One region of the Streptomyces sp. NPDC048142 genome, then DNA from elsewhere that is predicted to be linked to it. Evidence: riboswitches for the same ligand, from Rfam matches in the RefSeq annotation. Region 1 holds a riboswitch; the other holds the start of a gene.
What was found. Region 1 has a riboswitch for S-adenosylmethionine ahead of thrC (threonine synthase). Riboswitches for the same ligand answer to the same signal wherever they lie in the genome.
Positions count from the first base shown of each region.

Region 2: another riboswitch for S-adenosylmethionine. It lies ahead of ACGF2Y_RS28010 (aminotransferase class V-fold PLP-dependent enzyme); the one in region 1 lies ahead of thrC (threonine synthase).

Region 1 covers NZ_JBIDBC010000012.1:19,805-31,235, forward strand. Annotated here, with positions in the region: gene otsB (trehalose-phosphatase) at 1-449, shown strand, start outside; gene ACGF2Y_RS17390 (trehalose-6-phosphate synthase) at 574-1,977, opposite strand; gene ACGF2Y_RS17395 (glucosyl-3-phosphoglycerate synthase) at 2,043-2,993, opposite strand; SAM riboswitch class I at 3,147-3,274, shown strand; gene thrC (threonine synthase) at 3,293-4,657, shown strand; gene ACGF2Y_RS17405 (MoaD/ThiS family protein) at 4,691-4,969, shown strand; gene ACGF2Y_RS17410 (cold-shock protein) at 5,415-5,621, shown strand; gene groL (chaperonin GroEL) at 5,990-7,612, shown strand; gene ACGF2Y_RS17420 (keywimysin-related RiPP) at 8,129-8,251, shown strand; partial or broken gene ACGF2Y_RS17425 (asparagine synthase-related protein) at 8,350-10,288, shown strand; gene ACGF2Y_RS17430 (lasso peptide biosynthesis PqqD family chaperone) at 10,285-10,536, shown strand; gene ACGF2Y_RS17435 (lasso peptide biosynthesis B2 protein) at 10,533-11,027, shown strand; gene ACGF2Y_RS17440 (ABC transporter ATP-binding protein) at 11,071-11,431, shown strand, end outside.
Region 2 covers NZ_JBIDBC010000027.1:81,748-93,178, reverse strand. Annotated here, with positions in the region: gene ACGF2Y_RS28020 (cytochrome bc complex cytochrome b subunit) at 1-236, shown strand, start outside; gene trpD (anthranilate phosphoribosyltransferase) at 359-1,423, shown strand; SAM riboswitch class IV at 1,530-1,647, shown strand; gene ACGF2Y_RS28010 (aminotransferase class V-fold PLP-dependent enzyme) at 1,855-3,246, shown strand; gene ACGF2Y_RS28005 (Lrp/AsnC family transcriptional regulator) at 3,311-3,592, opposite strand; gene ACGF2Y_RS28000 (rhomboid family intramembrane serine protease) at 3,589-4,338, opposite strand; gene ACGF2Y_RS27995 (hypothetical protein) at 4,532-4,774, shown strand; gene ACGF2Y_RS27990 (NYN domain-containing protein) at 4,813-6,174, shown strand; gene ACGF2Y_RS27985 (NlpC/P60 family protein) at 6,466-7,491, shown strand; gene ACGF2Y_RS27980 (NlpC/P60 family protein) at 7,762-8,790, shown strand; gene ACGF2Y_RS27975 (hypothetical protein) at 8,807-10,063, shown strand; gene ACGF2Y_RS27970 (glycosyltransferase 87 family protein) at 10,039-11,289, opposite strand; gene ACGF2Y_RS27965 (glycosyltransferase family 4 protein) at 11,414-11,431, shown strand, end outside.

The sequences.
Region 1 (11,431 bases):
GCGAGTTCGATGCCCGGCACGGCACCTGGATCGAGGAGAAGGGCCAGGCCGTCGCCGTCCACACCCGGCGCGCGGAGGATCCACAGGCGGCCTTCGAGACGCTGCGCGGACCCCTCGGTGAGCTGGCCGCCAAGCACGGGCTGATCGTCGAACCGGGCCGCCTGGTCCTGGAGTTGCGCCCACCCGGCATGGACAAGGGCGTCGCGCTCGCCACGTTCGTCGCCGATCGGGACGCCGAGTCCGTGATCTACGCGGGCGACGACCTCGGGGACCTCGCCGCGTTCGCCGCCGTGGAGAAGCTGCGGACCGAGGGCCCGGACGGCGTCCCCGGACTCCTGGTGTGCAGCGGCAGCGCCGAGGTGCCCGAACTGTCCGAACGCGCGGACCTGTCGGTGCCGGGCCCGGCCGCGGTGGTGGACTTCCTGGCGGCCCTGGCCGAGCGGCTGTAGTTCCTGAGGGCGTTGGCCGAGCGGCTGTAGTTCCTGACGGCCCTGGCCGAGCGACTGTAGGCGGAGGGCGCCCGGCAGGACGCCCGCCCCCCCGCGATGCCTCAGCCGCCCAGCGCGTGCGGCCTCACTCCCGCCGCAGCGCCTCCAGCTGGTCCAGGAACCACTGCTGGGGCGGCAGCGCCGTCGCCGCCTCGGCCAGCCGCTTCGTACGGCCGGAGCGTTCGTCACCGCTCATCGTCAGCGCCTCGTGCAGGGCCTCCGCCGTGCCCGTCACGTCGTACGGGTTCACCACGATCGCATCCTCGCCCAGCTCCTCGTACGCCCCCGCTTCCCGCGACAGCACCAGCGCGCAGCCGTGGTCGGAGACGACGGGGACCTCCTTGGCGACCAGGTTCATCCCGTCGCGGATCGGGTTCACCAGCGCCACGTCCGCCAGCCGGTACGCGGCCAGTGAGCGGGCGAAGTCGTCCTTGACGTGGAGGACGACCGGCGTCCAGCTCTCCGTGCCGTACGCCCCGTTGATCTCCGTGGCCAGGGACTGCACCGCCGCCGTGTAGTCCCGGTAGACGGCGAGATCCTGCCGGGAGGGGTAGGCGAAGGCGACGTGCACGACGCGCTCGCGCCATTCCGGGTGGGCGTCCAGCAGGGCCCGGTAGGCGTGCAGGCCGCGCACGATGTTCTTGGACAGCTCCGTGCGGTCCACCCGCACGATGGTCTTGCGGCCCTCGCCCACCTGCTCCCGCAGCGCCGCCATCCGCTCCAGGACGTCCGGCTCCTGCGAGCGCCGGCGCAGGAAGTCCGCGTCGGCCCCGAGCCCGTGCACCCCGATCCGGGTGTGGCCCGTCCCGCCGAGGATCTCCGTACAGCAGCCGATGAACGCGTCCGCCCAGCGCCGGGTCAGGAACGCGGCCCGGTCCGCGCCGAGGATGCCGCGCAGCAACTGCTCCGCGATGTCGTCGGGCAGCAGCCGGAAGTAGTCGACGGGCGCCCACGGGGTGTGCGAGAAGTGGCCGATCCTGAGATCCGGGCGCAGCTCTCGGAGCATCCCGGGGACCAGGGCCAGGTGGTAGTCCTGGACGAGGACCGCTGCCCCGGGGCCCGCCTCCTCGGCGAGCGCCCGCGAGAAGGCACGGTTGTACGTCTCGTAGGAGGCCCACCGGCGGCGGAACTCGGCGTCGAAGACCGGCTCGACGGGCGTCTGGTAGAGCAGGTGGTGGACGAACCACAGCACCGAGTTCGCGATGCCGTTGTACGCGTCGGCGTGGATCCCGGCGTCGATGTCGAGCATCCGCACACCCGCCTCGCCGACCCCGCGCCGGACCGCCTCGCGGTCGCCGTCGCCGAGGGCCGCGCAGACCCACAGCTTGTCCTCGACGGCGCTCAGCCCGGAGACGAGACCGCCCCCGCCGCGCTTGGCGTCGAGCGTCCCGTCCTCGCCGAGCGTGTACGAGACGGGGCCCCGGTTGGACGCGACGAGGACCTGGGCGGTGGCGGTGGTGGCGGCGGTTTCGGCGTGCTCGGAGACCATGTAGCGGAACCTAGCCCGTTCGGGAAGCCGTCAAACGCCTCCGGGGTCCCCGCGCTCCGCCGCTCCTACGCCGCGTGGCGCTCCGCGTACTCCGCGATCTCCCGCATCGGCGGCCGTTCCTCGGTGTCCACCGCATGGGTGCGGGGCACGAAGCCGTCCTCGCCGCGTTCGAACTGGGTCAGCGCGGGCCGCACCAGATGGCCCCGGGAGAGCCGCAGCTGCGCCGTGCGGTAGATCGCCGCCGCCATCCGGCCCAGCGCCTGCCCGTCCTGGTGACGGTGCTTGCGCACACCGACGTCGACCTGGCCCAGCGCGTCCAGGCCCACCGTGTGCAGCGCGTCCACCAGCAGGCCCAGCTCCACTCCGTAACCGACCGGGAACGGCAGCCGCTCCAGCAGGGACCGCCGCACCGCGTACTCGCCGCCCAGCGGCTGCACGAATCCGGCCAGCTGCGGCCAGTGCAGATTGAGCAGCGGGCGTGCCACCAGTTCGGTGACCCGGCCGCCCTGGCCTGCGGTGTCGCCGAACGGGCGGTCGTACATCGCCTTGACGAACTGGACGGCCGGGTCGGTGAGCAGCGGCCCGACCGTCCCCGAGACGAAGTCCGCCGAGAAGTCCTTGAGGTCGGCGTCCACGAAGCAGACGATCTCGCCGCTGGTCACCAGGAGCGACCGCCACAGCACCTCGCCCTTGCCGGGCAGGGCCGGGATCCGGGGCAGGATCGCGTCCCGGTGCACCACCCGGGCGCCCGCCGCCCGTGCCACGGCGGCGGTGGCGTCGGTCGAGCCGGAGTCGATCACCACGAGTTCGTCGACGAGCCGGACCTTCTCCATCAGCTCCCGGCGGATCGTCGACACGATCGCCCCGACCGTGGCCTCCTCGTTCAGCGCGGGCAGCACCACGCTCACGGACGTGCCGCGCGGATCGGCGTCCCGGGCGTCGGTGAGCCGGTTCAGCGGGCGGTCGCCGGACGACCAGGAACGCCTGGTCAGCCAGCGTTCCACCTCTTCGAGCACGGTCGGCACTCCCTGTATGTGATCCATCTCGCGGTTCGGACGACTATCTCAACGGTCCGATGCTTCGGTTACAGTCTTGAACAACGCGTATGGCCGTCGCATGTCGGGGTCGGATCGCGCATAAACGCCTGGATCGAAGATCCAGTGCCATAGAGCTCATCCAGAGGGACTGAGGGAACGGCCCGTTGAAGTCCCGGCAACCCTCCCGCCGACCGCGAGGTCACGGTGGGGAAGGTGCCAATTCCGTCTTGTGGCGAAATGCGTCGCAAGGAAGATGAGGAGAAAGGGCCTCCGCCATCATGGCTGTTCCGACCGTTGCAGGTAACACCGCTTCTTCGGACGCGGGTAACACCGCTTCTTCCTCCGCCCGGGCTTCTGCCTCGGCTTCCGCCCCGGTTTCCGCCTCGGCCGTTGATCTCGGTCCCGCCGCAGCGCTTTCCTGCCGCGAGTGCGGCGAGCGTTTCGAGCTCGGTCCCCTTTTCGCCTGTGCGTCCTGTTTCGGGCCGCTGGAAGTGGCCTACGACCTGCCCACCGGCTCCCCGGAGGAGCTGAGGAAGCGCATCGAGGCCGGCCCGGACAACATCTGGCGTTACGCCCCGCTGCTGCCGGTGCCCGCCGACGTCGCGGAGAAGCCCAACATCAACCCCGGCTTCACCAAGCTCGTCAAGGCCGACAACCTGGCCCGTGAGCTGGGCGTCACCGGCGGCCTGTACGTGAAGGACGACTCCGGCAACCCGACGCACTCCTTCAAGGACCGCGTCGTCGCGATCGCCGTCGAGGCCGCCCGCGCCTTCGGTTTCACCACCCTCTCCTGCTCCTCCACGGGCAATCTGGCCGGAGCCGTCGGCGCCGCCGCCGCCCGCGCCGGGCTGCGCTCCTGCGTGTTCATCCCGCACGACCTGGAGCAGGGCAAGGTCGTCATGGCCGCGGTGTACGGCGGTGAGCTGGTCGGCATCGAGGGCAACTACGACGACGTCAACCGCTTCTGCTCCGAGCTCATCGGCGACCCGCTCGGCGAGGGCTGGGGCTTCGTCAACGTCAACCTCCGCCCGTACTACGGCGAGGGCTCCAAGACGCTGGCGTACGAGATCTGCGAGCAGCTCGGCTGGCGGCTGCCCGACCAGATCGTCATCCCGATCGCGTCCGGCTCCCAGCTCACGAAGATCGACAAGGGCTTCCAGGAGCTGATCAAGCTCGGACTCGTCGAGGACAGGCCGTACAGGATCTTCGGCGCCCAGGCCGAGGGCTGCTCCCCGGTCTCCGCCGCCTTCAAGGCCGGTCACGACGTCGTACGGCCCCAGAAGCCGAACACCATCGCCAAGTCGCTGGCCATCGGCAACCCGGCGGACGGCCCGTACGTCCTGGACATCGCCCGCCGCACCGGCGGCGCGGTGGAGGACGTGAACGACGAGCAGGTCGTCGACGCGATCAAGCTGCTGGCCCGTACCGAGGGCATCTTCGGCGAGACGGCGGGCGGTGTGACGCTCGGCGTGACGAAGAAGCTGATCGAGGCGGGTGTCATCGACCCGACGCTCACCACGGTCGTCCTGAACACCGGCGACGGGCTCAAGACGCTCGACGCGGTCGCCGCGACCTCGCAGGCCACGGCCACCATCAAGCCGAGCCTGGACGCGTTCCGCACCGCGGGCCTCGCCTCCGCCTGACCACCCCAAGAACGAAGGAAGAAGGGCACCACCATGAGCGTCAAGGTCCGCATCCCCACCATCCTCCGTACGTACACGGGCGGCCAGGCCGAGGTCCCGGCGGAGGGCGCCAGGCTCTCCGAGGTCATCGAGTCCCTGGAGAAGGACCACCCGGGCATCGCGGCCCGCGTCCTGGACGACCAGGGCAAGCTGCGCCGCTTCGTCAACGTGTACGTCAACGACGACGACGTGCGCTTCGAGGGCGGCCTGGACGCGGCCACGCCGGACGGCGCGGGCGTCTCGATCATCCCCGCGGTCGCCGGCGGCTGCTGAACCGCCCGGGGCCGCTCCGCGGCGGCCCCCACCGCACCTCTGTGTGACCACAGTTGCCCCCTCCGCGAGAGAAGCGGAGGGGGCAATTCTGCATGGTTGAGCACGGTACAGTTGGGGAAGCCCCACCCGCTGCCCGTGCCGCCCGCATATGAGAATGCGCCCGGTTCCGATAAGAAGCAGCCAAAGTGCGCGAACCTCTTGTGGCATAAGTGCCCTTTGCCTGGCCCGACTTGCCCGTAATCTCAGCAAACCCGCATATTCGCGTGTTCTTCTGCGTCGAGAATTCTCGTCCGATTGACCTGTTGCAGAGGGCAGTTGGGCGGATACATTCGGCCGCGGTCGACGCGCTGCGGCGCCGCGCACCCCTCTCCTGTCGGGGGGTGAGTTCCGACCCGGGGCCGCGAAGTGCGGTCCCGTGCAAGGGCCAGTAATAGGGGAGTTAGGCATGGCTCAGGGCACCGTCAAGTGGTTCAACGCGGAGAAGGGGTACGGCTTCATCGCGGTCGACGGTGGTGCGGATGTTTTCGTCCACTACAGCGCGATCCAGATGGACGGGTACCGCACCCTCGAAGAGGGTCAGCGAGTTGAATTCGAGATCTCGCAGGGCCAGAAGGGGCCCCAGGCCGACATGGTCAAGCTCGCCGTCGGCTGAGCTCGGCGCGGTCGTCCGACGGCACTACGCACGCACGCAGGGCCCGGCCCCCGGATCAGGGGATCGGGCCCTGCGTGCGTCCGGGCGACCCCGGCCGGGGAGCGCGCCGCTGTCCACGTCCGAGGCGCGCCGCTGTCCGCATCCGGGGCGCGCCGCTGTCCACATCCGACCGGGGACGCTTGCACTCGCAGGGGTCGAGTGCTAATCATTGGCGTTAGCACTCTCCAGGTGAGAGTGACAGAAACTTGGACCGGGCCGGTGAGGCCCGCAGGTGTGGTGGGGCAAGGAACCACCACGCAGGCAGGCCGTCCGTCGCGGGCGCCTCTCGGTCCGGAGAAATCCACCCCTGTCCGGGAGGACCACTTCACATGGCCAAGATCATCGCGTTCGACGAGGAGGCACGGCGCGGTCTCGAGCGCGGGATGAACCAGCTCGCCGACGCCGTCAAGGTCACCCTCGGCCCCAAGGGCCGTAACGTCGTCCTCGAGAAGAAGTGGGGCGCGCCCACGATCACCAACGATGGTGTTTCCATCGCCAAGGAGATCGAGCTCGAGGACCCGTACGAGAAGATCGGTGCGGAGCTGGTCAAGGAGGTCGCCAAGAAGACGGACGACGTCGCCGGCGACGGTACGACCACCGCCACCGTTCTGGCTCAGGCTCTCGTCCGCGAGGGTCTGCGCAACGTCGCCGCAGGCGCCAACCCGATGGCCCTCAAGCGGGGCATCGAGAAGGCCGTCGAGGCCGTCTCCGCCGCTCTGCTGGAGCAGGCCAAGGACGTGGAGACCAAGGAGCAGATCGCTTCGACCGCCTCCATCTCCGCCGCCGACACCGAGATCGGCGCCAAGATCGCCGAGGCGATGGACAAGGTCGGCAAGGAAGGCGTCATCACCGTCGAGGAGTCCCAGACCTTCGGTCTGGAGCTTGAGCTCACCGAGGGTATGCGCTTCGACAAGGGCTACATCTCGGCGTACTTCGCGACCGACATGGAGCGTATGGAGGCGTCGCTCGACGACCCGTACATCCTGATCGTCAACTCGAAGATCGCCAGCGTCAAGGACCTCATCCCGCTGCTGGAGAAGGTCATGCAGTCGGGCAAGCCGCTGCTGATCATCGCCGAGGACGTCGAGGGCGAGGCGCTCTCCACCCTGGTCGTCAACAAGATCAAGGGCACGTTCAAGTCCGTCGCCGTCAAGGCTCCGGGCTTCGGCGACCGCCGCAAGGCCATGCTCGCGGACATCGCCATCCTCACCGGTGGCACCGTGATCTCCGAGGAGGTCGGTCTCAAGCTGGAGAACGCCGGCCTGGACCTGCTCGGCCGTGCCCGCAAGGTCGTCATCACCAAGGACGAGACCACGATCGTCGACGGTGCCGGTGACAGCGACCAGGTTCAGGGTCGCGTCAACCAGATCCGTGCCGAGATCGAGAACTCCGACTCGGACTACGACCGCGAGAAGCTCCAGGAGCGTCTGGCGAAGCTGGCCGGCGGCGTGGCCGTCATCAAGGCCGGCGCCGCCACCGAGGTGGAGCTCAAGGAGCGCAAGCACCGCATCGAGGACGCGGTGCGCAACGCCAAGGCCGCCGTCGAGGAGGGCATCGTCGCCGGTGGTGGCGTGGCTCTGCTCCAGGCCTCGGCCGTCTTCGAGAAGCTCGACCTCACGGGCGACGAGGCGACCGGCGCCAACGCCGTGAAGCTCGCGCTGGAGGCCCCGCTCAAGCAGATCGCCGTCAACGGTGGTCTTGAGGGTGGCGTCGTCGTGGAGAAGGTCCGCAACCTGCCGATCGGTCACGGCCTCAACGCCGCGACCGGCGAGTACGTCGACATGATCGCCGAGGGCATTATCGACCCGGCGAAGGTCACGCGCTCCGCTCTGCAGAACGCCGCGTCCATCGCCGCGCTCTTCCTCACCACCGAGGCCGTCATCGCCGACAAGCCCGAGAAGGCCGGCGCGGCCGCCCCGGGCGGCATGCCGGGCGGTGACATGGACTTCTGATCCGCCACGGAGGCCCCGGGTTCTCCCGGGTGCCCTCCGGCTGATCGAAAGTCCGGCGTACGTTCCCGTACGTCACAGTGCGTCCCACAGGGGCGGTATCTCCTTCACGGGGGGTGCCGCCCCTGTGGCGTTTCCGGTGTGACCTGTTACCTGTCACCAGCGGTCTCCCGATACCCCGTCACCTTTCACTGGAACCGTGCGATGCGGGGGTGACCGTATTCGGCCATGAGTCCAGTCCGCCGCTCGCCGGTACCTCAGCGGTGTGCGACTGCGCAGGGCGACCGGCCGGTGCCCCGGGCCCCCGGTGGAGGCACCCCGGAACGGCCCGCCGCTGGCCTCGCCGCTCGCGCTATCCAGCCAACTTCGCACGGTAAGTCGGAATCATGCGTACCGGATCGACAGCGGGACATGATGGTTCTGGTGTTCACATCATGAACACCAGTCGCATGAATAACGTCAGTTGTGCAGAAGCCAGTTGGGCACAACGGTCGTCAACCGCACAGAAGGGAAGGTGTCATGAAGCAGCAGAAGAAGGCTTATGTGAAGCCGTCGCTGTTCAAGCAGGGCGACTTTTCGAAGAAGACCGCCGGCTACTTCGTCGGCTCGTACAAGGAGTACTGGACCCGGCGCATCATCTGATCCGCCGGTCTGTCCCCTGCCCCTGTCCCCTTGCCCCTGCCCTCAGCCCCCAGCCCCCTGTGCACTGTGCACTGTGTGAGAACTTCCGAAAGGTGAAGATGCCCGGCCAGCCGCGTGACTACTTCGTCGTCCTGCCGGACAGCGTGGCGGGAGCGGCGGTGGCCGGGCGGCTTCCCGCACGGGGAGCGACCGGGCCGGACCCGCGGGCGGGTGGCGCCCTGACCGTCGCCCATCCGTCGGGCCGGCCCTGGGTGGTCGCCCGCCCGCTGTTCCGCGAGGTCAGCCATCTCGCCCGGGGCGCGGACGCCCTCGTCCTCATCGGCCCGGCCCGGTCCCGGGCGCCCTCCAGGAGCCCGGCCCGGTCCCGGGCTCCTGGAGGGCGCCCGGGACCGGGCCGGGCTGGAACGCCGCCTGGCCCGGCTGCCCGGTCTGTACCACGTCGTCGCCCGGCTCTCCGGGGAGACGTGGATCCGGGGCACCGCCTCCGGGCTGCGCCGGATCTACCACGCCCGGCACCCGGAGGCCGGAACCATCGCCTCCGACCGCCCCGCGGCCCTGGCCCGACTGATCGACGCGCCCTTGGACGACGGCGCGCTCGCCCTGCGCCTGCTCGACTTCGTGCCGCATCCCCTGAGCCGCCGCGTCGTGTGGCGCGGCGTGTACGAGACCGGTGCCGGGTACGGCCTGGCCCTGCCCGTCGCAGCACCGGGCACGGCCGCCGTCCCCGGCCCCACGGAGTACCGCTGGTGGGAGCCGCCGCCCGGCGAACTCTCCCTGTCCGAGGGGGCCCGAAGAGTTGGCGCGGCCGTCGCCGCCTCCGTACGGGCCCATGTCGGCGGCGTGGACCGGATCAGCTGCGAGCTCTCCGGCGGCATGGACTCCACGGCCCTCACCTTCGCCGCCCGGGAGACCGGCCCGGCGGCGCTGTCCCTGCTGACGGTGGCCGCCCGGGACCGCTACAGCGAGGACGAGACGTGGGCGCGGCGGGCGGTCGAGGCGGCGAACCGGAGCACTCCGGGAACCACCGCCCTGGACCACCACGTCGTCCCCGCCGCCGAAGCCCCCTACTTCTACGCCGACCTCGCCTCCTGCGCGGCGGAGCTGAACGACGAACCGCTCCCCGTGGCCCCCGGCCGCGCCCGCGCGCACCTGCTCCTGAGCCGCGCCCACGCCACCGGCTCCCGCTACCACCTCACCGGCTACGGCGGCGACGAACTCTTCCTCGGTCTGCCCCACGCCTACCAGGACCTCTTCCACGGCAACCCCCTCACCGCCTGGAACCACCTCAGCGGCCTGCGCCACCAGCTCGGCTGGCCTCTCCTGCCCACGGTGAAGGCCCTGCTGGACCGCTCCGCGTTCCCCCGCTGGATCGCGGGCGCGGTCAGCACCCGGCCCCAGCCCGTCGCCCGGACCCCGCTGCTCTCCTGGGGCGTACGGCAGTCCCTGCGGCCCTGGTTCACCGAGCACGGATGCGCCCTGATCACCGAGGAGTTCCGGGCCGCCGCCGAGCACGCGGAGCCGATCGACCCCTGGCGCGGGCGGCATGTGGACATCGACGCCGTACGGATGGGGGCCCGGCACTTCCAGGCGATGGAGGACGTCGGCATGACGATCGGGCTGCCGGTCGCCGCGCCGTTCTACGACGACCGGATCCTGGAAGCGACCCTCGCCGTACGGCTGCCGGAGCGGATCAGCCCCTGGCGCTACAAACCGCTGCTCGCCGAGGCGATGCGCGGGGTGGTGCCGGACGCGCTGCCGGCCCGGACGACGAAGGACCACATGTCCTCCGACGAACACCAGGGCCTGAGCGAACACGCCCCGGAACTGGCTGAGTTGTGGACGGGTTCCCGCCTCGCCGAGCGTGGCCTGGTCGACTCCCGCAGCCTGCTCCGGCTCGCCGCCGAGCCCTTCTCCCCGGTCCTGGCCGAACATTCCATCTCTCCGACCGTGGCCGGAGAGACCTGGCTCCGCACGGCCGGGAACGCCTGGCCGGCATCACCCCACCGCACCTCCACGACCAGCGAGGCATCCCTGTGAAGCTCAGAAAAGGCATCGCCGTCACGACCACCGAGTACGGCGGTGTCCTCCTCGACGAGAAGGACGGCAGCTACTGGCAGTTGAACGACACCAGCGTCATCGTCGTCGACACCCTCGCCGCAGGACACACCCCCGAGGTCGCCGTGGAGCGGATCCTCGCCGCGTTCGACGTCGAACGCGCCGAGGCGGAGTCGGACGTGGCGGAGCTGACCCGGCAGCTCGTCGAGGCGAAGATCCTGCGCCCGTGACCACCGAGATGGCGATGCCCCGCCGGGGCGCGGGAGCGGGCGGTCTGCGGCTGCGCACCGCGATCGCCGCCGCGTTCGTCCTGGCCCGCCTCAAGCCCGGACGCCTGCGCCGGGTGCTGGCCCGGTGCTCCCGGGGCGCGCGCCCGGCCTCGTACGCGGAGACGCTGGAGGTGTTCGAGGCGGTCGTCGCCACCAGCCGCCGCTGCGCGGGCCGTTACGGCTGCCTGCCCCGCTCGGTCGCCGTCGCCCTGGCCTGCCGGATGTCCGGGACCTGGCCCGACTGGTGCGCGGGGGTGCGGGCGGCCCCGCCGTTCTCGCCGCATGCCTGGGTGCAGGCGGGGGACCGTACGGTCGGGGAACAGGCGGAACCGGCGGATCTGCGTCCCTTGATGGTGGTGACGGTGACGGCGGCGGCAGGCGGAGGGGTTCGGGATGAGCGCGGTGTCGGGGACGGCGACGGGGGCGGGGGCCGGGGCGGGCAGAGGGGCTGATGAGGCGCCCGCGTCCGGGACGGAGGAAGCCGCGCACGAGGGGGTGTCTGAGGGGGCGTCTGAGGGGGCGCCCCACGGGAAGCCCGCACGGAAGCCCGTAGCGGAAACCGGGCCGGGCCCCTCCGGGAGGTCCGCGGGGAAGCCCGCCGACAGCGCCGAGCCCGCCGAGGACACCGAGCCGGGCCCCTCCGGGAAGCCCGTAGCGGAAACCGGGCCGGGCCCCTCCCCCCTCCGTCTCCTCCTCTCCCGGGTCCGTCCGCACCGGGGCGTCCTCGTCCGCGCGGGCTTCCTCTCGCTCGCCGGGTCCGCGGCCGGGCTCGCGATGCCGCTGATGGCGAAGCACGCGGTCGACGCGTTCGCCGCCGACCGCTCACCCGCGGGCCCGCTCGTCGCGCTGACCGCGC
Region 2 (11,431 bases), on a different contig from region 1:
TCGAGATCCACGAGCCGCTCAGCCCCGAGCAGCTGCACACGCTCACCGCGCACGAGCAGTACCAGCCGCTCGAACTCGGCCCGGCGGTCGACGAGAACGGCGTCAAGCGCAAGATCTCCCCGGTGCAGAAGCTGCGCGCCAAGCTCAGCAAGGGGTACTTCGCCGAGGGGAACCAGATCCCCAAGGCCACCCCCGAGGAGTACAAGGAGATCAGCGAGAGCCACAGTCACCACTGATCGCCTGACCTGATCGCCACCGTGAGAGCCCCGTCCATTCGATGGACGGGGCTCTTCGCGGTCCTCCCGGCTGGATAGGGTGGAGCCATCTTCCTGACCGGCTGTGGACCCTGGAGCGGACCATGAACGTTGTGACCCCGAACGGCGGCGACAGCGTGGCGGACCGTTCCTGGCCCGGCATCCTGAACCCCCTGCTGCGCGGCGAGAACCTCAGCTCCGAGGAGACCGCCTGGGCCATGGACCGCATCATGAGCGGCGAGGCCACCGACGCGCAGATCGCCGGGTTCGCCGTCGCGCTGCGGGCCAAGGGCGAGACCGTCGACGAGGTCACCGGACTGGTCCGCGCGATGTACGCCCACGCCAACACCATCGAGGTGCCCGGCCGCACCGTCGACATCGTCGGCACCGGTGGCGACCTCGCCAAGACGGTCAACATCTCCACCATGTCCGCGATCGTCATCGCGGGCACCGGCGCGAAGGTCGTCAAGCACGGCAACCGGGCCGCCTCCTCCGCGAGCGGCTCATCCGACGTACTGGAGAAGCTGGGCGTCAACCTGGAGCTGACCCCGCAGCGGGTCGTCGAGGTCGCCGAACAGGCGGGCATCACCTTCTGCTTCGCCGTGAAGTTCCACCCCGCCCTGCGGTACGCCGCCAAGGCCCGCAAGGAACTCGGCGCACAGACCACGTTCAACATCCTGGGCCCCCTCACCAACCCGGCCCAGGTCCGCGCGCAGGCGGTCGGCGTCGCCGACGCCCGGATGGCTCCCATCGTCGCGGGCGTGCTCGCCGACCGGGGCAACTCCGCGCTGGTCTTCCGCGGCGACGACGGCCTCGACGAGCTGACCACCACCGCCACCTCCCGGGTCTGGGTGGTCCGCGACGGCGCGGTCCGCGAGGAGCCCTTCGACCCGCGCGACGTCGGGCTGGCCATCGTCCCCGTCGAGGCGCTGCGCGGCGCCGACGCCTCGTACAACGCCGATGTGGCCCGCCGCCTGCTGGACGGCGAGGGCGGCGCGGTGCGCGAGGCGGTGCTGCTCAACTCGGCGGCGGCCCTGGTCGCCCTGGACCCGGGGCCCGGCACGCTGACCGAGCAGCTCGCGGCGAAGATCGTGGTCGCGGCCGAGGCCGTCGACTCCGGTGCGGCCAAGCGCGCGCTGGAGCGCTGGATCGCGGCCAGCAACGCCTGAGCACGGCCCAGCGGCACCTTCGGGGCGCACGGTGTGCGGCAGGGCGCGGTCCGGATGCCGGACCGCGCCCTTGCGCGTGTGCGTACGTATGGCAGGATGCTGCGCAGGTCATGAGTGACAGCGACTACGGCCCCGGCCCGCTGTCCGGCAACCCTCCGTCCGTGGCGGGGTGCCCCGGGTGAGGACCAGGCCGTAGGCAGCGAGGTCTGCGGCAAGCGCGGACCCCTCGGCATCCGGCGGATGCCGGCCCCCGGGGTCCTGGTCTCCAGGGAGCCTCTTGTGAGCAAGCGAATGCGTTAGGGCGAAACGCCCCCCTTCAGCACACTCTTTTCCTTCCTCGTCCGCGCTGCCGCGTACCCGCCGGCGCCGACTGTGCTTATCCGGGGGTGCCCCCCGGGCCCCCCTTCGCCTGGCTGTTACGGGAGTTCGCCATGTCTGTCCCCACCGCTGTCCTCGACCCGTCGGTTTGTACCCCGCTGCCCGTTCTGGGGCAGAACGTCACCGTCCCGCTCGTCACCGGCGGTGAGGTCGCCTACGCCGCGCTCGACTACGCCGCCAGCGCACCGGCCCTCCAGCGGGTCTGGGACGACGTCGCCGCGTACGCCCCGTACTACGGCAGCGTCCACCGCGGCGCCGGCTACCTCTCGCAGCTCTCCACCGACCTCTTCGAGAACAGCCGTCGTACGGTCGCGGAGTTCCTCGGCTGCCGCGCCGAGGACCAGGTGGTCTTCACCCGCTCCACGACCGACTCCCTCAACCTGCTGGCCGCCGCGATCCCCGCCGGCTGTCAGGTCTTCGTGTACGAGACCGAGCACCACGCCTCCCTGCTGCCCTGGCGCGACGCCCAGGTCACCTACCTCGACGCGCCCCGCACCCCGGGCCAGGCCGTCGAGACCCTGGAACGGGCGCTGGCCGACCGCGACCCCTACGGCCCCGCCCTCGTCTGTGTCACCGGCGCCTCCAACGTGACCGGAGAGCTGTGGCCGGTGAAGGAACTGGCCGCCGCCGCCCACGCGCACGGCGCCCGCATCGTCCTGGACGCCGCCCAGCTCGCCCCGCACCACCCCGTGGACATCGCCGGACTGGACGTCGACTGGGTCGCGTTCTCCGGCCACAAGCTGTACGCGCCCTTCGGCTCCGGGGTCCTGGCCGGCCGCGCCGACTGGCTCCGGGCGGCCGAGCCGTACCTCGCCGGCGGCGGCGCTTCCCGCAAGGTCGCCCGGCGTCCCGACGGCGGCGTGGACGTCGACTGGCACACCACGGCCGCCCGGCACGAGGCCGGTTCGCCCAACGTCATCGGCGTCTACTCCATCGCCTCCGCCTGCAAGGCCCTGACCGAGGCGGGCTTCGAGGGCCTGGTCGCCCGGGAGCAGGAGCTCGTGGGCCGGGTCCGCGAAGGGCTCGCCCAGGTGCCCGAGGTGCGGGTGCTCTCGCTGTTCGGCGACGACGCGCCCCGGGTCGGGGTCATCTCCTTCGTGGTGCGCGGCTGGAACAGCTCGCACTTCGCCGCCGCCCTCTCCGCCGAATACGGCATCGGCGTGCGCGACGGCCTCTTCTGCGCTCACCCGCTGGTGCGCACCCTGCTCGGCAGCGACCCGCAGGACCCGGGCGAGTGCGGCGCGCCGGAGGCCGGGCCGGGCGAGGAGTCCCTCAACGCGATCCGCGTCAGCTTCGGCGCCGGTACGCCCGACGAGCACATCGAACGGTTCCTGCGCGCGGTCACCGAGCTGGTCCGGGAGGGCGCCCGGTGGAACTACCGCACCGAGGACGGCCGCTGCGTCCCGGACCGCGGCGAAGCGGCCCGGGTCCGAGACACGTTCTGATGAAACACCCCGGCCGGGGACAGGCGCGCTGCCTGTCCCCGGCCGGGGTGCGTCGCCGGTGCGCCTACGCGTCGAGGCCGATGGCGAAGGCCGCTTCCAGGTCGTGCTGGGAGTATGTACGGAACGCCACGTGGGTGTCGGTGCCCTCGACGCCCGGGATCTTGCTGATCCGGCCGGGGATGACATCGGCGAGGTCGTCGTGCCTGGCGACCCGGACCATGGCGATCAGGTCGTAGGTGCCGGTGACGGAGAAGACCTCGCTGACGCTGTCCAGCGCGGCGATGGCCTCGGCGATCTCCGGAATCCGGTCCACGCTGGTCTTGATGAGCACGATCGCGGTGATCACGGCTGGCTGTCTCCCTCGGTGGCTGGAACCTTCACTCTAGTCCCACCCCGGTAACGCCCCCAGGCGTAGAGGAATCCGACGGCGAACCCGGCCACATGCGCCAGATACGCCACCCCGGGCCCGCTGCCCGCCCCCTGCGCCGCCGCCCACTGGAGGGCGAACCAGAAGACCAGCACGATCCAGGCGGGGAAGCGCAGCGGCAGGAAGAAGAGGAACGGGAACAGGCTGGTCACCCGGGCCCTGGGGAAGAGGTGGAGGAACGCGCCGAGCACCGCGGAGATCGCCCCCGACGCCCCGACCAGCGTCTGCCCGGAGTCCGCGTGCGCCGCCGCGTAGCAGGCCAGCGCCACATAGCCGCAGCCCACATAGAACAGGGCGAACCGCACCCGGCCCATGCGTTCCTCGGCCATCGCGCCGAACACGTACAGGAACAGCAGGTTCCCCAGCAGGTGCAGCCAGCTGCCGTGCACGAACAGCGCGGTGAACGGGGTGATCAGCGCAGGTGCGGAGCCCTCCCACAGCTCGGCGGGGATCACCCCCCACCGCTCGAAGTAAGCGGCCTGCGCGGCGAGCAGCGCGTCCTCGCTCCGGTGGGCGGCGCCACCGAACCCGGAGAGCGGGCTGATCAGGAAGATCACCCCGCAGACGCCGATCAGTCCGTACGTGACCGGGGCACCGCCCGGCGCCGCCGCGTCCCGGATTCTCCCGGCCGTGGTCCGCCGGTCGGCCTGCCGCCACTCGATCATGTACAGAGCATGACGTACCGGTGGAGAACGGGATGGAGCGCCTCGCCGTGCCGGGGCCCATACGCGAGGCCGTAGGGTTACGCCAGGACTTCCGCAGTTCGACGGTGCACCGCGAGATCCTTGACGTAGACAGGTGGAGTCGCGGCGGCGCGCCCGGCGCGGGCTCCCGGAGACGACGAAAGAGGACGCAACGATGACGACGGTTCCCCTGCCGACCGACGGGACCCGCTGGCGCTGCACGCTGTGCGGCAATCTCACGCGCTTCGACGTGACCCGCTCCTCCAAGGTCGTGGAGTACGTGCACCTAGACCTGGCCGGTGAGTCGAGTGTCGAGGAGCGGGAGGTCGTCAGTGAGACCATCGAGTCGGTCCGCTGTCGTTGGTGCAACGCGGTGGACCAGATCGAACTGGTGGACAGGCCGGGTGCCGCCTCCTGAGGGAGCGCATCCATCACACATCTATGAGGTGACGGACGGTGGATCAGCCGACCAGCGGCGCCGGACCGGCCGACGCGGCCGACGGCGGTGCAGAGGCGCTCGGCCGTCCGCTGCCCGAGGGTGTGCGACGGCGGGTCGTCGCGCTGGTCTCGGACGCCTTCGGCGGACTGACCGTCGCCGAACTGCCCGCCCAGCTACGGCAGTACGCCCGGTTCACCCCGACCAGGCGGGCCAAGTTCGCGGGGAACGCGATGGCCGCCGCGCTGGAGAGCGACGCCCTCTTCCGGCGGCGGATCGGTGAGCGGCTGGCCCAGTCCCAGCCCGAGCTGACCGGCGCCCTGGAGGCGGGTTCGCCGCCCGCCGCCGCCGATCCCCTCGACGTCGCCGCGGCCGCCTACGTGCTGCGCCCGACCGGCTGGGTCAAGCTGGTCGAGTCGGCCGGCGAGGAGGTCCAGCGCGCCGACGCGGAACGGGCGGACGAGCAGACCCGGCGCGAACTGGAGCACCTGCGCGAGGAGCTGGCGCGGGCCCGCGCCCACACCCGTACCGAGACCGAGCGGCTGCGCACCGAGCTGGAGGCGGCCCGCAAGGAGGCCGAGTCGCTGCACCGCAAGCTGCGCAGCGCGCTCAGCGAGGTGAAGCGCGGCGAGGCCGCCCTGCGCCGCAGCGCCGCCGAGGCCGACACCGTACGCGCCGAGTCGGCCGCCCAGCTCTCCGCGGTGGAGGGCGAGTCGCGCCGGCTCAAGGGGCGGCTGGGGGAGGCCGAGGCGGCCCTGGAGGCGAGCCGCCGGGCCGCCCGCGAGGGCCGCTCGGTGGAGGACATGCGGCTGCGGCTGCTCCTGGACACCGTGCTGGAAGCGGCCTCGGGGCTGCGGCGGGAGCTGGCTCTTCCCCCGGCGACGACGCATCCCGCCGACACCGTGGACGCGGTGGAGCCGGGCCGGATGTCACCCAAGGACATTGCCGCCAGGGCCCTTTCGGAGACCGATCCGGCGCTTCTCGACCAGCTGCTGGCGCTGCCGCAGGCCCATCTCATCGTGGACGGCTACAACGTCACCAAGACCGGCTATCCGCAGATGCCGCTGGAGAAGCAGCGGTTGCGGCTGCTGGGCGGTCTCTCCGTGCTCGCGGCGCAGACCGGCGCGGAGATGACCTGTGTGTTCGACGGGGCCGAACTGGCCGCCCCGGTGCTACTGGCCCCGCCGCGGGGCGTGCGGGTGCTGTTCAGCAAGGCCGGGGTCACGGCGGACGAGCTGATCCGTCAACTGGCCCGCGCGGAACCGCCGGGGCGGCCCGTGGTGGTCGTCTCCACCGACCGTGAGGTGGCGGACGGCGTGGCGAAGGCCGGGGCGAGACCGGTCGCGTCCGTCTTGCTCCTCAAGCGCCTTTCGCGCGTCTAGAGGGATATGCGCGGCATGTGTGGCATGCCGGATTTCTGGGAACGTACCGTCAAGTCGCCACTACACGCGGTGGGGTGAGAGTAAAGAAGTGCCTGGTGTGACGAGAAAATTCCTGTGAGGATTTGAACTGATCACAAGATGGTCACTAGGGTCAGGCCTCGAACCTTCGCACGGTTGATCACCCATTGGGGGTGACGGCGAAGGAACCGCCGAGTCCGTCATGTGCGCGGAGCCGGGGAATCTTTCCCCACAGCCCGGTAGGCGGCTCTGAGGAAGAAGGAGCTCGTCTCCGTGGCGTCCCACCGTCGTCCCAAGCAGCCGAGCCGCGCCCGCGTGACCGTGATCACCGCGACCGCCGCCGCAGCAGTGGCCCTGACCTCCCAGGCCGCCCAGGCCGACCCCCAGCCGAAGAAGAGCGAAGTCAAGGCGAAGGTCGACAAGCTCTACCACGAGGCCGAGGCGGCCACCGAGAAGTACAACGGGGCCAAGGAGCAGCAGGACCAGCTCAAGAAGCAGGTCGACGCGATCCAGGACAAGGTCGCCCGCGGTCAGGACGACCTCAACACCCTGCGCGGCGAACTCGGTTCGATCGCCACCGCCCAGTACCGCTCCGGCGGCATCGACCCCTCGGTGGCCCTCTTCCTCGCCTCGGACCCGGACAGCTTCCTCGACCAGGCCTCCGCGCTCGACCAGCTGACGGCCAAGCAGGCGGAGTCGCTGCAGAAGATCCAGGCCAAGCAGCGCACCCTCGCCCAGCAGCGCAAGGAAGCCCAGGACAAGCTCGGCGACCTCGCCGAGGTCCGCAAGGCGCTCGCCGAGAACAAGAAGAAGTACCAGGGCAAGCTGGCCGACGCCCAGCGGCTGCTCAACACGCTGACCCAGGCCGAGCGCGCCAAGATGCAGAAGGACGAGCAGCGCGCCAGCCGCGCCGCCGGAGACCGGGTCTCACTCGGCAACGAGGCCCCCGCGTCCGGCCGCGGAGCCGCCGCGCTGAGCGCCGCCGCCACGCAGATCGGCAAGCCGTACGTCTCCGGCGGCTCGGGCCCCAACTCCTACGACTGCTCCGGGCTGACCCAGTGGGCCTTCGCCCAGGCCGGCGTCTCCATCACCCGGACCACGTACACCCAGCAGAACGACGGCCAGCGGATCGGCCGCAGCCAGCTCAAGCCGGGCGACCTGGTCTTCTTCAACGGCCTGTCGCACGTCGGCTTCTACGCCGGCAACAACCAGATCCTGCACGCCCCGAAGCCGGGCGCCTTCGTCCGCTACGAGTCGATGGACTACATGGGCACCTTCCAGTTCGGCGTCCGCATCTGACGCCACGGCGCGCCCACAGCACGCCACGGCGCGGCACGCCCGAACGAGGGAATCGCCGCGCATCACGCTGACGCCCCGCCCCGCCGGAGACCGAGGTCACCGGCGGGGCGGCGGCGTTGGGACCCCCATCCGCGACCGGCGCGGTCCTTGGTCGGTGCGTAGTCGTCCGATTACTGTCTGGCTGCTGTGCAGCTCCCCGGTCTCCGTCCGCCCGCCCGGGGCGGCAGGGGCTGCGCACTACCGCGTCAGCGGAAGGGAGTGCGGCTACCTGTGGTGTCCCATCGCCGTTCCACACAGTCCGGCTTCAACAGAGGCGTCCGGGTCACGGTCATCTCGGCGGCTGCCGCCACCGCGGCGGCCACGCTGACCGGGGCCCCGGCGAGCGCCGACCCGAAGGACACCCGGGAGACCGCCAAGGCCGCCGTCGACCGCCTCTACGGGGAGGCCGAGCAGGCCACCGAGCGGTTCAACGAGGCCGGGGAGCGCGTGGACCGGCTGCGCGGCGAGGCGCACCGCGCCCAGGACGCCACGGCCAGGGGCCAGGAGCGCGTCAACCGGATGCGCGACGCGCTCGGCGCGATGGCGGGCGCCCAGTACCGCACCGGCTCCATCGACCCGGCGCTCGCGCTGCTGCTCTCCGCCGACCCGGACACCTACCTGGAGCGGGCCGCCGCCCTCGACCGGGCCGGCGCCCGCCAGGCGATGACCCTGGACAAGCTGCGGCACGCCCAGCGCAAGATCGCCCAGACCCGTGCCGAGGCCACCCGCGCCCTGACCGAACTGGAGCGCAACCGGGCCGCCGTCACCCGCCACAAGCGCGCCGTCGAGGGCAAGCTCCGCGAGGCCCGCCGGCTGCTCGACTCGCTGCCGCCCGAGGAACGCGCCTCCTTCGACCGGGTCTCCCGCAGCGGCCGCGAAGGGCTGCCCGACCTCTCCGGCGTCGCCCCGGGCTCCGGCCGCGCGATGTCCGCCGTGGCCGCCGCCCACCAGGCGCTCGGCAGACCCTACGTCTGGGGCGCCAACGGGCCCTCCGGATTCGACTGCTCCGGCCTGATGCAGTGGGCCTACGCCAAGGCCGGGGTGAGCCTGCCCCGCACCTCCCAGGCCCAGCGCCACGCGGGCCGCATGGTGCCGCTCTCCCAGGCGCTCCCCGGTGACCTGGTCGCCTACCGCGCGGACGCCAGCCACATCGGCATGTACGTCGGCAACGGCCAGGTCATCCACGCCCCCTACCCGGGCGCCCCGGTCCGCTACGATCCGGTCGGCATGATGCCCGTCTCCTCGGTCACCCGGATCTGACCGTACGATCGGCAGGGTGGCCGTACCAGGACGTGACGCGCGCGGGGGAGGCCCCAGGTGGCGGCGGTGTGCGGCGGGCCCGCTGCTCGCCGCGCTCCTGACCGCGTCCGCCTGCACGGCCCCCGCCGCCCCGGACACCTTCCTCACCGCCGGCGCCCTCGACGCCACCCTGGAGAGCCGCGCGGCGGCCGTCCTCGCCCGCGACCCGGCGGGCTACCTCGACGCCCTCGCCCCGGACGCCGCGAAGCTGCGGGCCGCCCAGCGCACCGAGCTGGACCGGCTCGCCGACGTGCCCCTGAAGTCCTGGACCTACGACGTCAAGGGCATCACCGAGCAGGACGGGCAGTGGGCCACCGCCGAGGTGGAGCTGCGCTACCGGATCGCCCGGTACGACACCGCCCCGGTCGCCACCCGCCGCGTCCTGGAGCTGATGCGGGACGGCGAGCGCTGGTACATCACCGCCGACCGGCCCGCCAAGGGCGCCGCACGGCAGCTGTGGCAGCAGGGGGACGTGGTGGTCGTCGAGGGCGCGCACAGCATCGTCCTGGGCGTCGGGCGGCCCGAGAGCGAGCTGCGCCAGGTCGCCGACACCGTGGACCTCGCCGTACCGGCCGTCTCGGACGCCTGGCCGAGGCCCTGGAGCCGCCGGGTGGTGGTCCTCGTCCCGGACTCCGTCGAGGACATGGCGGGGCTGCTGGGCTCGAAGGAGGCCGACTACCGGGGCATCGCCGCCGTCACCACCGGCGAGGTCGGCGGCACCGGCAAGCGCCCGGCCATCGCCGACCGGGTGATCGTCAACCCGCAGGCGTACGCCACTCTGGGCAGTTTCGGGCAGCGGATCGTCCTGACCCACGAGACGACCCATGTCGCCACCCGGACCAGCACCTCCACGGCCACCCCGGTCTGGCTCTCCGAGGGCTTCGCCGACTGGGCCGCCTACCGGGGCGAGGACCGCGCCGCCGACACGATCGCCCCCGAACTGGCCGACGCCGTCCGCGGCGGCGAGACCCCCGCCGGCCTCCCCACCGACCCGGACTTCGGCTTCGACGGCGACCCCGTGAAGCTCGCCAGGGCCTACGAAGGCGGCTGGCTGGCCTGCGAGCTGATCGCGGAGCGGTGGGGCAAGGAGAAGCTGATCGCCTTCTACGAGACCGTCGGAGCGCACGACGGGCGGGACGGGGCGGTGGAGCAGGCGCTGACCGCGGTACTCGACACCACCCCCGACCAGTTCACCGCCGACTGGCGCGACTACCTCGCCACCCGGCTCGGCTGACCCCCGTCCGCCTCCAGGACCCTCGCCACCCCGCCCCGCGCCCCCGGCACCGTCGACCGCCACAGCCGCCGCGCCGCGATCAGCGAGGCCGCCACCAGCAGCCCGTTCCGTACGAGCAGGAGCGTCACCCCCCACGCGTCGCTCGCCACCACATGGCCGAAGCCGATCGGGAACTCCAGCAGCGTCACCCCCGCCGCCACCAGCACCAGGACCGCCGGGAGCGTCATCCTGGCCCCCCGGAACGTCAGGCATACCGCCGCGAGCCCGACCAGCCACACCACGTACTGCGGGCTGATCACCCGGCTGGTGACCGTGAACAGCAGCACCGCCGTGAACGCCGCCTCGGCCGGGGTCTGCGCCGCGAACGACCGCGCCCGCAGCCGCCACAGCACCAGCCAGCCCAGCGCCAGGGCCCCGAGCCCCAGCGCCAGCGTCGACACCAGCTCGACCTGCGGACCGAGGAACTCCAGCGAGCCGTAGCGCAGCTCCACCCGGCCCTCCCAGCCGAACCGCCGCGCCACATGGAAGACCAGCGCCCCCAGCGACTCGACCTCGGTGCCCCGGTCCCGCTGGAAGGCCAGGAACGCGAACGCCCCCGGCATCCACAGCGCGAACGCCGCCGCGAGACCCACCGACGTCAGCGCCGCCGACGCCCAGGCCGCCCGCGTCGGACGCCCCTTCCGCACCCCCACCAGCAGCAGCACCGGCCACCCCTTCAGCAGCGCCCCGAACGCGGCCAGCGCCCCCAGCGCACGGGGGCGGCGCACCCCCGCCAGCAGCGCCGCCACCGCGACGGCCGTCACCATCAGGTCGTACCGGGCGTAGACCGTCGGCCCCAGCGACGGCACCCCCACGATCCATACCCACGCACCCGCCGCACGTATCCCCGGCCGTCGGCCCGCGTACAGCAGCAGCCCCAGCACCAGCGCGTCACAGAGCAGTACGAGGACGAAGAACGCCGCCGCGTACTCCAGGAACGGCAGCAGGGCCGGGGAGAGGATCGCCAGGGCCGCCCCGGGCGGGTACTGCCAGGTGACGTCGTCCAGCGGATACGTGCCGGTCAGCAGGACCTCGTACCAGCTCCGGTAGATCACCGACACGTCCACCGTGACGTCCGGGCCGGGCACCGTGAACACCTTGAACACGCAGGCCAGCAGCCAGGCCCGGGTCAGCGCCCACACCGCGTACGGCCACGGGCCGGTGCCGGTGGGTCCTCGTCCCGTCATCGCCGTCCCGTCGTCGCCCGCCGCCCCAGGGGGCGTCCTGTCCTGCCGGATTCCCGGCGGCCCATGATGCCGCCGGCAGACGGCGTCAGCGGTGAAGCGCGGCCGTTCGGTACTGTCGGCGGCGATGGACAAGACCTTGATC